DNA from 3 places in the Ancylobacter sp. SL191 genome. Region 2 is predicted to be linked to each of the others. Evidence: predicted binding sites of a transcription regulator. Region 2 holds the regulator's gene; each other region holds the start of a gene.
What was found. The regulator LexA, encoded in region 2, represses DNA repair genes until DNA is damaged. The targets are predictions, from matches to a motif close to TGTTCNNNNTGTGTTCNG.
Positions count from the first base shown of each region.

Region 1: OU996_RS07450 (ATP-dependent helicase) is a predicted target of LexA. The motif match lies at 1,619-1,636, and genes of this name have one in related genera.
Region 3: OU996_RS12215 (putative DNA modification/repair radical SAM protein) is a predicted target of LexA. The motif match lies at 1,450-1,467, and genes of this name have one in related genera.

Region 1 covers NZ_CP113056.1:1,651,990-1,655,196, reverse strand. The annotation lists gene OU996_RS07450 (ATP-dependent helicase) at 1-1,571, opposite strand, end outside; gene OU996_RS07445 (substrate-binding periplasmic protein) at 1,711-2,574, opposite strand; gene OU996_RS07440 (LysE family translocator) at 2,715-3,207, shown strand, end outside.
Region 2 covers NZ_CP113056.1:3,151,176-3,154,382, reverse strand. The annotation lists gene atzF (allophanate hydrolase) at 1-677, opposite strand, end outside; gene lexA (transcriptional repressor LexA) at 890-1,591, shown strand; gene OU996_RS14275 (ComEC/Rec2 family competence protein) at 1,653-3,207, opposite strand, start outside.
Region 3 covers NZ_CP113056.1:2,675,760-2,678,966, reverse strand. The annotation lists gene carA (glutamine-hydrolyzing carbamoyl-phosphate synthase small subunit) at 176-1,381, shown strand; gene OU996_RS12215 (putative DNA modification/repair radical SAM protein) at 1,484-2,698, shown strand; gene OU996_RS12210 (UdgX family uracil-DNA binding protein) at 2,716-3,207, shown strand, end outside.

The sequences.
Region 1 (3,207 bases), 1.5 Mb from region 2:
AGGGTGGCCATCTGCTCGCGCCAGCGGTCGAAGGCGCCGACGAGATCGCGCAGGGTGAGCCGCACCTTGGGCTTCAGCTCCTCGTTGCCGACAAGCTCGCGCGCCGCCTCGATCAGCGGCAATTGCGCGGCACGGGCATGGTCGTGGATCTGCCGCAGTGCCGCGTCGCCAAGGCCGCGCTTGGGCACATTGACGATGCGCTCGAAGGCAAGGTCGTCGGAGGGCGAGACGATGACGCGCAGATAGGCCAGCGCGTCGCGGATTTCCGCCCGCTCATAAAAGCGCGGGCCGCCAAGGACGCGGTAATTCAGCCCCAGCGTGACGAAACGGTCTTCAAATTCGCGCATCTGGAACGAGGCGCGCACGAGAATGGCGACCTGATTGAGCGGATGGGCCTGGCGCTGAAGCTGCTCGATTTCCTCGCCAATGGCGCGGGCCTCTTCCTGGCTGTCCCAGGCGCCGGTCACCGTCACCTTCTCGCCGGACTGGCCCTCCGAGAACAACGTCTTGCCGAGCCGGCCCTCATTATGGGCGATGAGGTGGCCGGCGGCGCCGAGAATATGCCCGTCGGAGCGGTAATTGCGCTCCAGCCGCACCACGGTCGCGCCGGGAAAATCGCTCTCGAAGCGCAGGATGTTGTCCACCTCGGCACCGCGCCAGCCATAGATCGACTGGTCGTCATCGCCGACGCAGCACACATTGCGCGAGCCCTGCGCCAGCAGCCGCAGCCACAGATACTGGGCGACGTTGGTGTCCTGATACTCGTCGACCAGGATGTAGCGGAAACGCTTGTGGTACTCCGCCAGCACGTCCGGGTTCTCGCGCAGCAGGCGGATGCTCTCCAGCAGGAGATCGCCGAAATCGACGGCGTTCAGTGCCTTCAGTCGCGCCTGATAGGCGGCATAAAGCTTCTGCCCGCGCCCATTGGCGAAGGCCGCGCCCTCGCCGGCGGACACCTGATCGGGCGACAGGCCGCGATTCTTCCAGCCGTCGATGGTGTTGGCGAGCAGCCGCGCCGGCCAGCGCTTCTCGTCGATCGCCTCCGCCTGAAGCAGCTGCTTCAGCAGCCGGATCTGGTCGTCCGTGTCGAGAATGGTGAAGCCAGAGCGCAGCCCCACCAGTTCCGAATGGCGACGCAGCATGCGCACGCCGATGGAGTGGAAGGTGCCGAGCCACGGCATGCCCTCCACCTGCTCGCCGACCATGGCGCCGATGCGCTCCTTCATCTCGCGCGCGGCCTTGTTGGTGAAGGTCACGGCGAGAATCTGCGAGGGCCAGGCGCGGCCGAGCGAGAGAATGTGAGCGATGCGGGTGGTGAGCACGCGGGTCTTGCCGGTGCCGGCGCCGGCGAGCACGAGCACCGGGCCTTCGGTCGCCTCCACGGCGGCGCGCTGCTCGGGGTTCAGCCCGTCGAGATAGACGCCGCTGGCCGCCGGCCGGCCGGGACTGGCCAGCGCCGATGCCCGCGCGGCAATGCCGCCCGGCTTCGGCGCGGGAGCTTCCACACGCGCCGGCAGGTCGAAGGGAATATCGAACTCATCGTCCGGCGGCTGGTTCCGGGGATCGGCCAAGGGCCCGCTCGCAGTCATGGTTTTTGATTCTTGGGACAAAAGATTGGGAGAACAAAATGGCATCGCCATGCCCGTTTGGCGAGGGCAGCAACGAATCGGCGATTCTGCACCGCTTTTTCCACGCGCGGCGACAGCGCCCTCAGGGCCGGGGCAGAACCTGCGTGACCGGCGAGCCGGGCGCGGGCAGGCTGCCGAACCAGGTCTGGTGGATGCGCGCCAGCGTGCCGTCGGTCTTCAGCCGGGACACGATGGCGTTCACCGGCTCGGTGAGCGGCGAGCCCTTGGCGAGCATCAGGCCGTAGCTTTCCTCCGTGCCGAGCCGCGCCACCACGGCGAGATCGCTGCGCCCGAGCAGGCGGTAGAGCAGCGCCGGCATGTCGCCGATATGGGCATCGACCTCGCGGCGGCTGAGCGCGGCGAGCCCCTCATCCAGCGTGCGCACATGGTGGACGTCGCCGATGCGGTACTGCGCGCGGTGCGCGCTCACCCATTGGTCGCTGGTGGTCTGAGGGATGACGCTGACCCTCCGGTCCTTCAGGTCGCCCAGCGCGCGAACCGGCGAACGGCGCATCACCACCAGAGCCTGGGTGGTGCGGTAATAAGGCTGGGTGAAGTCGAAGCCTTTCAGGCGTTCGGGCGTGATGCTGAGCGAGGATATGGCGATATCGATCCGCCCCTCCTGCAGCGCCGTGAACAGCTCCGCGAAACGCAGGTCGGTGATCTCGACCGGTCGGCCGAGCTGGTCCCCGATGGCCCGCACGAGATCGGCCTCGAAGCCGATCACGTCGCCGGCGGCATTGTAGAACTCCCAGGGCATGTTGAGCAGCGTCGCCCCCACGCGCAGCGGCGGCGCGGTGTGCGCCTCGGCGCGCATCTCTGCCGGGGCGGTCGTCGGCACCTGCGCCTGGCTTGGGGCGAGACCCAGCGGGAGCAGCGACAGCCAAGCGAGCGCAAGCCCCAGTCCGCGCCACAGGGCCGGTCCGGAAATGCGCAGCGTCGCCACCGGCGGGATTACCCCATCGCCGGTATCCCCCTCTGCCGCCGCGACGATTGACGCCGCCCGTGTTGCCGCCGATGCTGATGCAAACCTTGCCATCCGTCCAGCGGCCCTCCCCCAGCGGTCGTCACCAAAGGTCTTACCCAATGTCCTATGGCCTTTACCTGATGACCGCGCTCGCGGGCGCCTTATACGTGCTTATGCCCGGGCCGGCTTTCCTCGCGCTGTTCTCGCTCGCCGCGGCGCATGGCCGCCCGGCGGGGGCGCGCTTCGTTGGCGGCCATCTGGTGGGCGACCTGTTCTGGTCGGCGCTCGCGCTCGCCGCCATCATCGGTGTTAACCAGCTCGGGCCGACCCTGTTCGACCTGCTCGGCATCGGCTGCGGGCTTTACCTCTGCTATCTCGGCATCAAGGCAATCCGCGCGCGGGACGGCGGCGACGGCGCGGTGGGCGCCCGCCGGCCGCTGATGACCGGCATCCTGTTCGGCCTCACCAACCCGAAGGCCTACCCGGTCTCGGTGTCGATGTTCACCGCCCTCACCGCCAGCTACGCCTCGGGCCTCACCTGGGACGCGGCGCCGCAATTGCTGGCGGCGGCGCTGGTGGGCTTCATCCTCGCCGACATCATCCTGATCTGGG
Region 2 (3,207 bases):
GGCCCGGCCATCACCGATGTCGCCAGCAGCGCGTCTTCCACCGTGAGCGCGAAGACCGACACGCAGTCCAGCGAGCGGCAAGCGGGCACGACGCCGCGCGTCGAGACAAGGCCGAGACTGGGCTTCAGACCGACAATATTGTTCAGCCCCGCTGGCACGCGGCCGGACCCCGCCGTGTCCGTCCCCAGCGCAAAGGCCACGAGCCCCGCCGCGACCGCAACCGCCGAGCCGGAGCTCGACCCGCCCGGCACCAGATCATCGCGCACGGGATTTCGCGGCGTGCCATAGGGTGAGCGCGTGCCGTTGAGCCCGGTGGCGAACTGGTCGAGATTGGTCTTGCCGAGGATGATCGCCCCCGCCCGGCGCAGCCGCGCCACCGCCGCCGCGTCGCGCGTGGCTGGATAGGCATAGTCCGGGCAGGCACAGGTGGTCGGCAGGCCGGCGACGTCGATGTTGTCCTTCACCGCGAAGGGCACGCCGTAGAGCGGCATCTGGGCGGGGTCGGCGCCCTCCAGCCGCGCGAGCTGGGTCGTGATGCCGGCATCGTCGACCAGCGCCGTGAACACCGCCGGATCGCCATGCGCCACGATAAGTGCCCGCGCCCGCGCCACCGTTTCCGCCGGCCGGGCCCGCCCCGCGCGGTGGGCGGCGACAATGTCAGCTATGGTTCCGATCACGACTCGCGCCTTTCGTGCTGCACGCAGGACTATGCATAGGCATTAGGCAATATCTGGGCCATTGCATACAGATAACCGACCTGTCTGTCGCGCGCCAGAGTTGCGGCAGGGCGAGAATTCCCCGTTGTGGAACACACAAAGAACGGATAGTGTTTGTTCGTGATTTGTTTCGCTTAACGGCCCTCGGGCGCCCTACAGACGGATCGGGATCGATGCTCACCCGCAAACAGCACGAGCTGCTGCTCTTCATCGACGAACGCCTGAAAAGGGACGGCGTGCCCCCCTCCTTCGAGGAAATGAAGGAGGCGCTGGACCTGCGGTCGAAATCGGGCATTCACCGCCTGATCACGGCGCTGGAAGAGCGCGGCTTCATCCGCCGCCTGCCCAACCGGGCACGCGCGCTCGAAGTACTCCGCCTGCCGGAAGACGCGCAGTCCCGCCCCGCGCGCGCCGCCTTTGCGCCGAATGTCATCGAGGGCAGCCTTGGGCGGGTGAAGCTTCCCTCTGCCGCTGTGGAGGAGGATTCCCGGCGCCCGGTGGCCATCCCCATTGTCGGCCGCATCGCCGCCGGCTCACCCATCTCCGCCATCCAGTCGCCCGACAGCACGATCAACATGCCGCCGGAAATGCTCTCGGGCGGCGAGCATTTCGCCCTTGAGGTGCGCGGTGATTCGATGATCGAGGCCGGCATCTTCGACGGTGATCTCGCGCTGATCCGCAAATCCGATACCGCCAGCACCGGCGATATCGTGGTGGCGCTGATCGATGATGAGGACGCCACGCTGAAACGCCTGCGCCGTAAAGGCGCCTCCATCGCGCTGGAGGCCGCCAATCCGGCTTATGAGACCCGCATCTTCGGCCCCGACCGGGTGCAGATCCAGGGCCGTCTCGTCGCGCTGTTCCGGCGCTACTGAGCGGGAACGGCCGCGTTTCCGGGAGCGGCTCGTGGACCGGCATCGACCGGCTCGTCGCGTCTCACCGGCGTGGAGGCAGTGCCGCTGGCAGCCACGGCCGGGCGCCATCCGGTGGGCGGGAGTCGATCACCCGCCAGAGGACCTTTGGTCTCGGTTCGTGTGGTGGTGCGGTAGGCCGTTCAGGTGCCGTCGCCAGAGGTGACGGTGGCCGGAGAACGGGCGCGTACGGCTGGGGCCGATGCGAACCGATCGCGCCGGGTGCGGTCGGCGACGCGGCTGAAGACGCCATCGCTCCAGATAGTACGTCGTCAGGCGGCATAGTGGTGGAGAGTGGCGTGGCGCTCTCGTTCACGTTCGGGAGTGGCGCCTCCGTGCGACGGGATATGCGATCATCAGGCAGCGCAGGGTTGGCCGCATCGGTGGGGGCACTCGCCGGCGCGCTGCCGGGGGCGCCCCCTTGAGGAGTGCCTCTGGCGCGAGCGTCGACAGAGGCACGCACTCCGCTCTCCGCTGCGCTCTGCGGCGAAGGATGCTGCGTCTGCTCGACCATGCTGCGCGCCAGAATGTGAGCCGTCGTCTCCGCCGGTCCCTCAACGGGAGCGCCGCCCCCCCCGCGCGGGCCACCATCTTCATCGTCAGTGATACCATCTTCGGCATCAGCAAGGCCGGTGAGCCCGGCCATTGCCGCGGGTTCCGGCCCGACCTCATCGCGGTACAGCGCCAGCGCCGAGGTCTGCCGTCGTGGATCGATGCGCAGCACCTGCGCCGCGCAGTCATGGGGCGGCGCCTCGGTGGTGATCAGCAGCCCCACGCGCCGGCAGTCCTCCTCCAATGAGGCGCGGTGGCGCGACAAGGCGACGATCTCGCCGCCCGCCAGGCGCAGCGTACAGCCCAGCGGATCGCAGCGCGCCGCCTGCGTCAGGCTCGGATCCTCGAGGCGCGCGCGTTCGCCCTCGGCACTGAGCCATTGCTCGACGACGAAGCGGCCGGTAAGGCCGCGATCACGGTCGCCCATCAGCGCCAGTCGCCCGTCGCTCTGGCGCACCGCCACCGTCCGCCCCTCGCGGTCGACCAGTATGTCCGGCCGGTCGCGCAGCGGCGCCAGCGCGAGCCCGGCCAGCGCCAGCACGGGTGCGACGAGCATCAGCCGACTGCGCAGCAGGCAGAAGGCGGTAAGCGCTAGCGCGAACAGCACGAGGCTCGCCAGCGGCAGCGCCGGCAGGCCGCGATCAGCACCGGGCACGGCGGCGACGGCGCGGGAGATATCGACCATCCGCCCGATGCCCCAGCCCATCACATGCCAGGCCGGCGCGTCCCAGCCGAACGGAATGAGCAGCGCCCCCGCCAACCCCGCCGGCATGATGATGAAGGAGGCGATCGGCATCGCCGCGAGATTGGCGATGAGGCTCAGCGGCGCGAGTCGCTGGAAGTGATAGGCGGCGAAGGGCGCGGTCGCGAGGCCCGCCGCCAGCGATGTCAGCACCAGAGCGGCGATATAGACCGCCGGCCGGTGCAGCCAGCCAAGCCGCGCGCCCGGCAGTTCCGCCACCTGCCGCCCCCATCGCGCATAGGCGGCGACCAGCGCCAGCGTCGCGGCAAAGGACATCTGCGCGCCG
Region 3 (3,207 bases), 480 kb from region 2:
TTGTTGATCCGCCCCGAAAATCGGTCTCGAAACCTTCGGGCCGCCGCATCTCGGGCGTTTGGCCGCGATTTCGCCGCAGCCATCCGCTTGACGAGGGACAGATGCGCAGCCTCAAGGCTGGCGTCCGGCGCGGCGACCGACTAATTAGGGCACACAACGACAGGGAACAAGATCAATGAGCGGTAGCGCTGAACAGCTCTCCGGCGGCGACGTGTGGGCCGAGCCCCTCCCGACCGCCCTCCTCGTGCTGGCCGACGGCACCGTCCTTGAAGGCTTCGGGCTGGGTGCCACCGGCCAGGCAGTCGGCGAGGTGTGCTTCAACACGGCGATGACGGGTTATCAGGAAGTGCTGACCGATCCGTCCTATGCCGGGCAGATCATCACCTTCACCTTCCCCCATATCGGCAATGTCGGCACCAATGAGGACGACATCGAGACGATCTCGATGGCCGGCGCCTCAGGCGTACGCGGCGTGGTGCTGCATTCGGCCATCACCGATCCCTCGAATTACCGCGCCACCCGCCATTTCGACCAGTGGCTGAAGGCGCGCGGCATCATCGCCATCTCCGGCATCGACACGCGCGCGCTCACCGCGCTGATCCGCGACAAGGGCATGCCCAATGCGATGATCGCCCATGCCGCCGACGGGAAGTTCGATGTCGAGGCGCTGAAGAAGGAAGCGGCCGCGTGGCCGGGCCTTGTCGGCATGGACCTCGTGCCGATGGTCACCAGCGCCCAGCGCTTCACCTGGGACGAGACCCCGTGGCAGTGGCCGCAGGGCTACGGCCAGCAGACCGCGCCGGTGCATCACGTCGTCGCCATCGACTACGGCATCAAGCGCAACATCCTGCGCCTGCTCGCCCGCGCCGGCTGCAAGGTGACCGTGCTGCCGGCGACCGCCACCTCCGAGGAGGTGCTGGCGCTGAACCCGGACGGCGTGTTCCTCTCCAACGGCCCAGGCGACCCGGCGGCAACCGGCGAATATGCCGTGCCGGTGATTCGCGACATCATCGACCGGGGCATCCCGACCTTCGGCATCTGCCTCGGCCACCAGATGCTCGGCCTGGCGGTGGGTGGGCGCACGATGAAGATGCATCAGGGCCATCACGGCGCGAACCACCCGGTGAAGGACATGACCACCGGCAAGGTCGAGATCACCTCGATGAATCACGGCTTCGCGGTCGACCGCGACAGCCTGCCGGCGACCGCGCGCGAGACCCATGTCTCGCTGTTCGATGGCTCCAATGCCGGCATCGAGCTGACCGACAAGCCGGTCTTCTCCGTGCAGTATCACCCCGAGGCGAGCCCCGGCCCGCAGGACAGCCACTATCTGTTCGACCGCTTCGTCGATCTGATCGCCAAGACCAAGAAGGTGGCCTGACCGACTGAATTTGCGTGCCCGGCCCCGCGGCCGGGCACCACACCCCGCGGGGGTTGACCGCCCATCAAGAGAACATAACATGAACGCGGAAGGAATTTCCGCGTGGATGATACTCTCAAGGCCAAGCTAGGCATCCTTGCCGACGCCGCGAAATATGACGCCTCCTGCGCCTCCTCCGGGGCACGGGGGCGCAAGGCTGCGAGGGACGGCATCGGCTCCACCACGGGCGCCGGCATCTGCCATTCCTACACGCCGGACGGGCGCTGCGTGGCGCTGCTGAAAATCCTGCTGACCAATTACTGCCTGTTCGACTGCGCCTATTGCATCAACCGGCGCTCCTCCAATGTGGAGCGGGCGCGGCTCTCGGTCGACGAGGTGGTGCGCATCACGCTCGGCTTCTACAAGCGCAACTATATCGAGGGGCTGTTCCTCTCCTCCGGCATCATCCGCTCGCCCGACTACACGATGGAGCAGATGATGCTGGTCGCGCGCACGCTGCGCCGCGACCACGGCTTCGCCGGTTACATCCACCTCAAGGCCATTCCCGAGGCGAGCCCCTGGCTGGTCGAGCAGGCCGGCCTGTGGGCCGACCGACTGTCGGTGAACATCGAGCTCGCCTCCGACATCAGTCTGAAATCGCTGGCGCCGGAGAAGGACGCGCCGGGCATCAAGGCGACGATGGGTCAGATGCAGGAGCGGATTGTCGAGGCCAAGGAGGAACGCCGCCGCTTCGCCCCGGCCGGACAGAGCACGCAGATGATCGTCGGCGCGGACGACACCACGGACGAGACGGTGCTGCGCACCAGCGCCGGGCTTTATGGCGGCTATGGCCTGCGGCGCGTCTATTACTCCGCCTTCAGCCCGATCCCCGAGGCGAGCCGCGTGCTGCCGGTGAAAGCCGCCCCGCTCCGGCGCGAGAACCGGCTGTACCAGGCGGACTGGCTGCTGCGCTATTACGGCTTCAGCGTCGACGAAATCGCCGCCGGCGGCAGCGCGGGGATGCTCGACCTCGACATCGATCCCAAGCTCGCCTGGGCGCTGAAGCACCGCGAACGCTTCCCGGTGGATGTCAACGCCGCCGATCGCGAACTCCTGCTGCGCGTGCCAGGCCTCGGCGCGCGGGCGGTCGACCGCATCCTGCGCGCCCGGCGCCAGACGCGGCTGACGCTGGATGATATCGGCCGGCTGAGCACGGGCGTGAAGCGGGCGCGCGCCTTCCTCATCACCGCCGACCATCACCCGCTGAAACTCACCGACCGGTCCGATCTGCGCGAACGCCTCGCCCCGCCGGCCCGTCAGCTCGAGCTGTTCGCGTGAACGCGCCCACCCGTGCCATGGAGGCCGTGAGCCTGGCCTATGGCGCCGACCGCGACGGCTTCCGCCGCGCCGTGCGTCGGCTGATTGCGGCGGGTGTGGCGCCGGAACATGTCGTCTGGCGGATGCGCGAGCCGGGCGAGCCCGAGGCCGAGAGCGCCTGTAGCGATCTGTTCGGCGCCCTCCCCGCCGGCCCGGCCGAGGCGGGCGAGGCCCCTGCCCTCGCGCTGCCGCGCGCCCTCGGCGAGTTGATCCCGCTGGTGCTCTGCCATCACGACCCCGACCGCTTCGCCCGGCTCTACACGCTGATCTGGCGGGTGCTGCATGGCGAGCGGCGGCTGATCGACAACCCGGCCGATCCGCTGGTGCATCGGCTCGCGCTGATGGCGAAGGCGGTGCGGCGCGACATTCACAAGATGCACGCCTTCGTGCGCTTCCGGGCGCTGGGCGCGGAGAACGGGCGCGAGCGTTTCGTCGCCTGGTTCGAGCCCGAGCATTTCATCGTTGAGGCG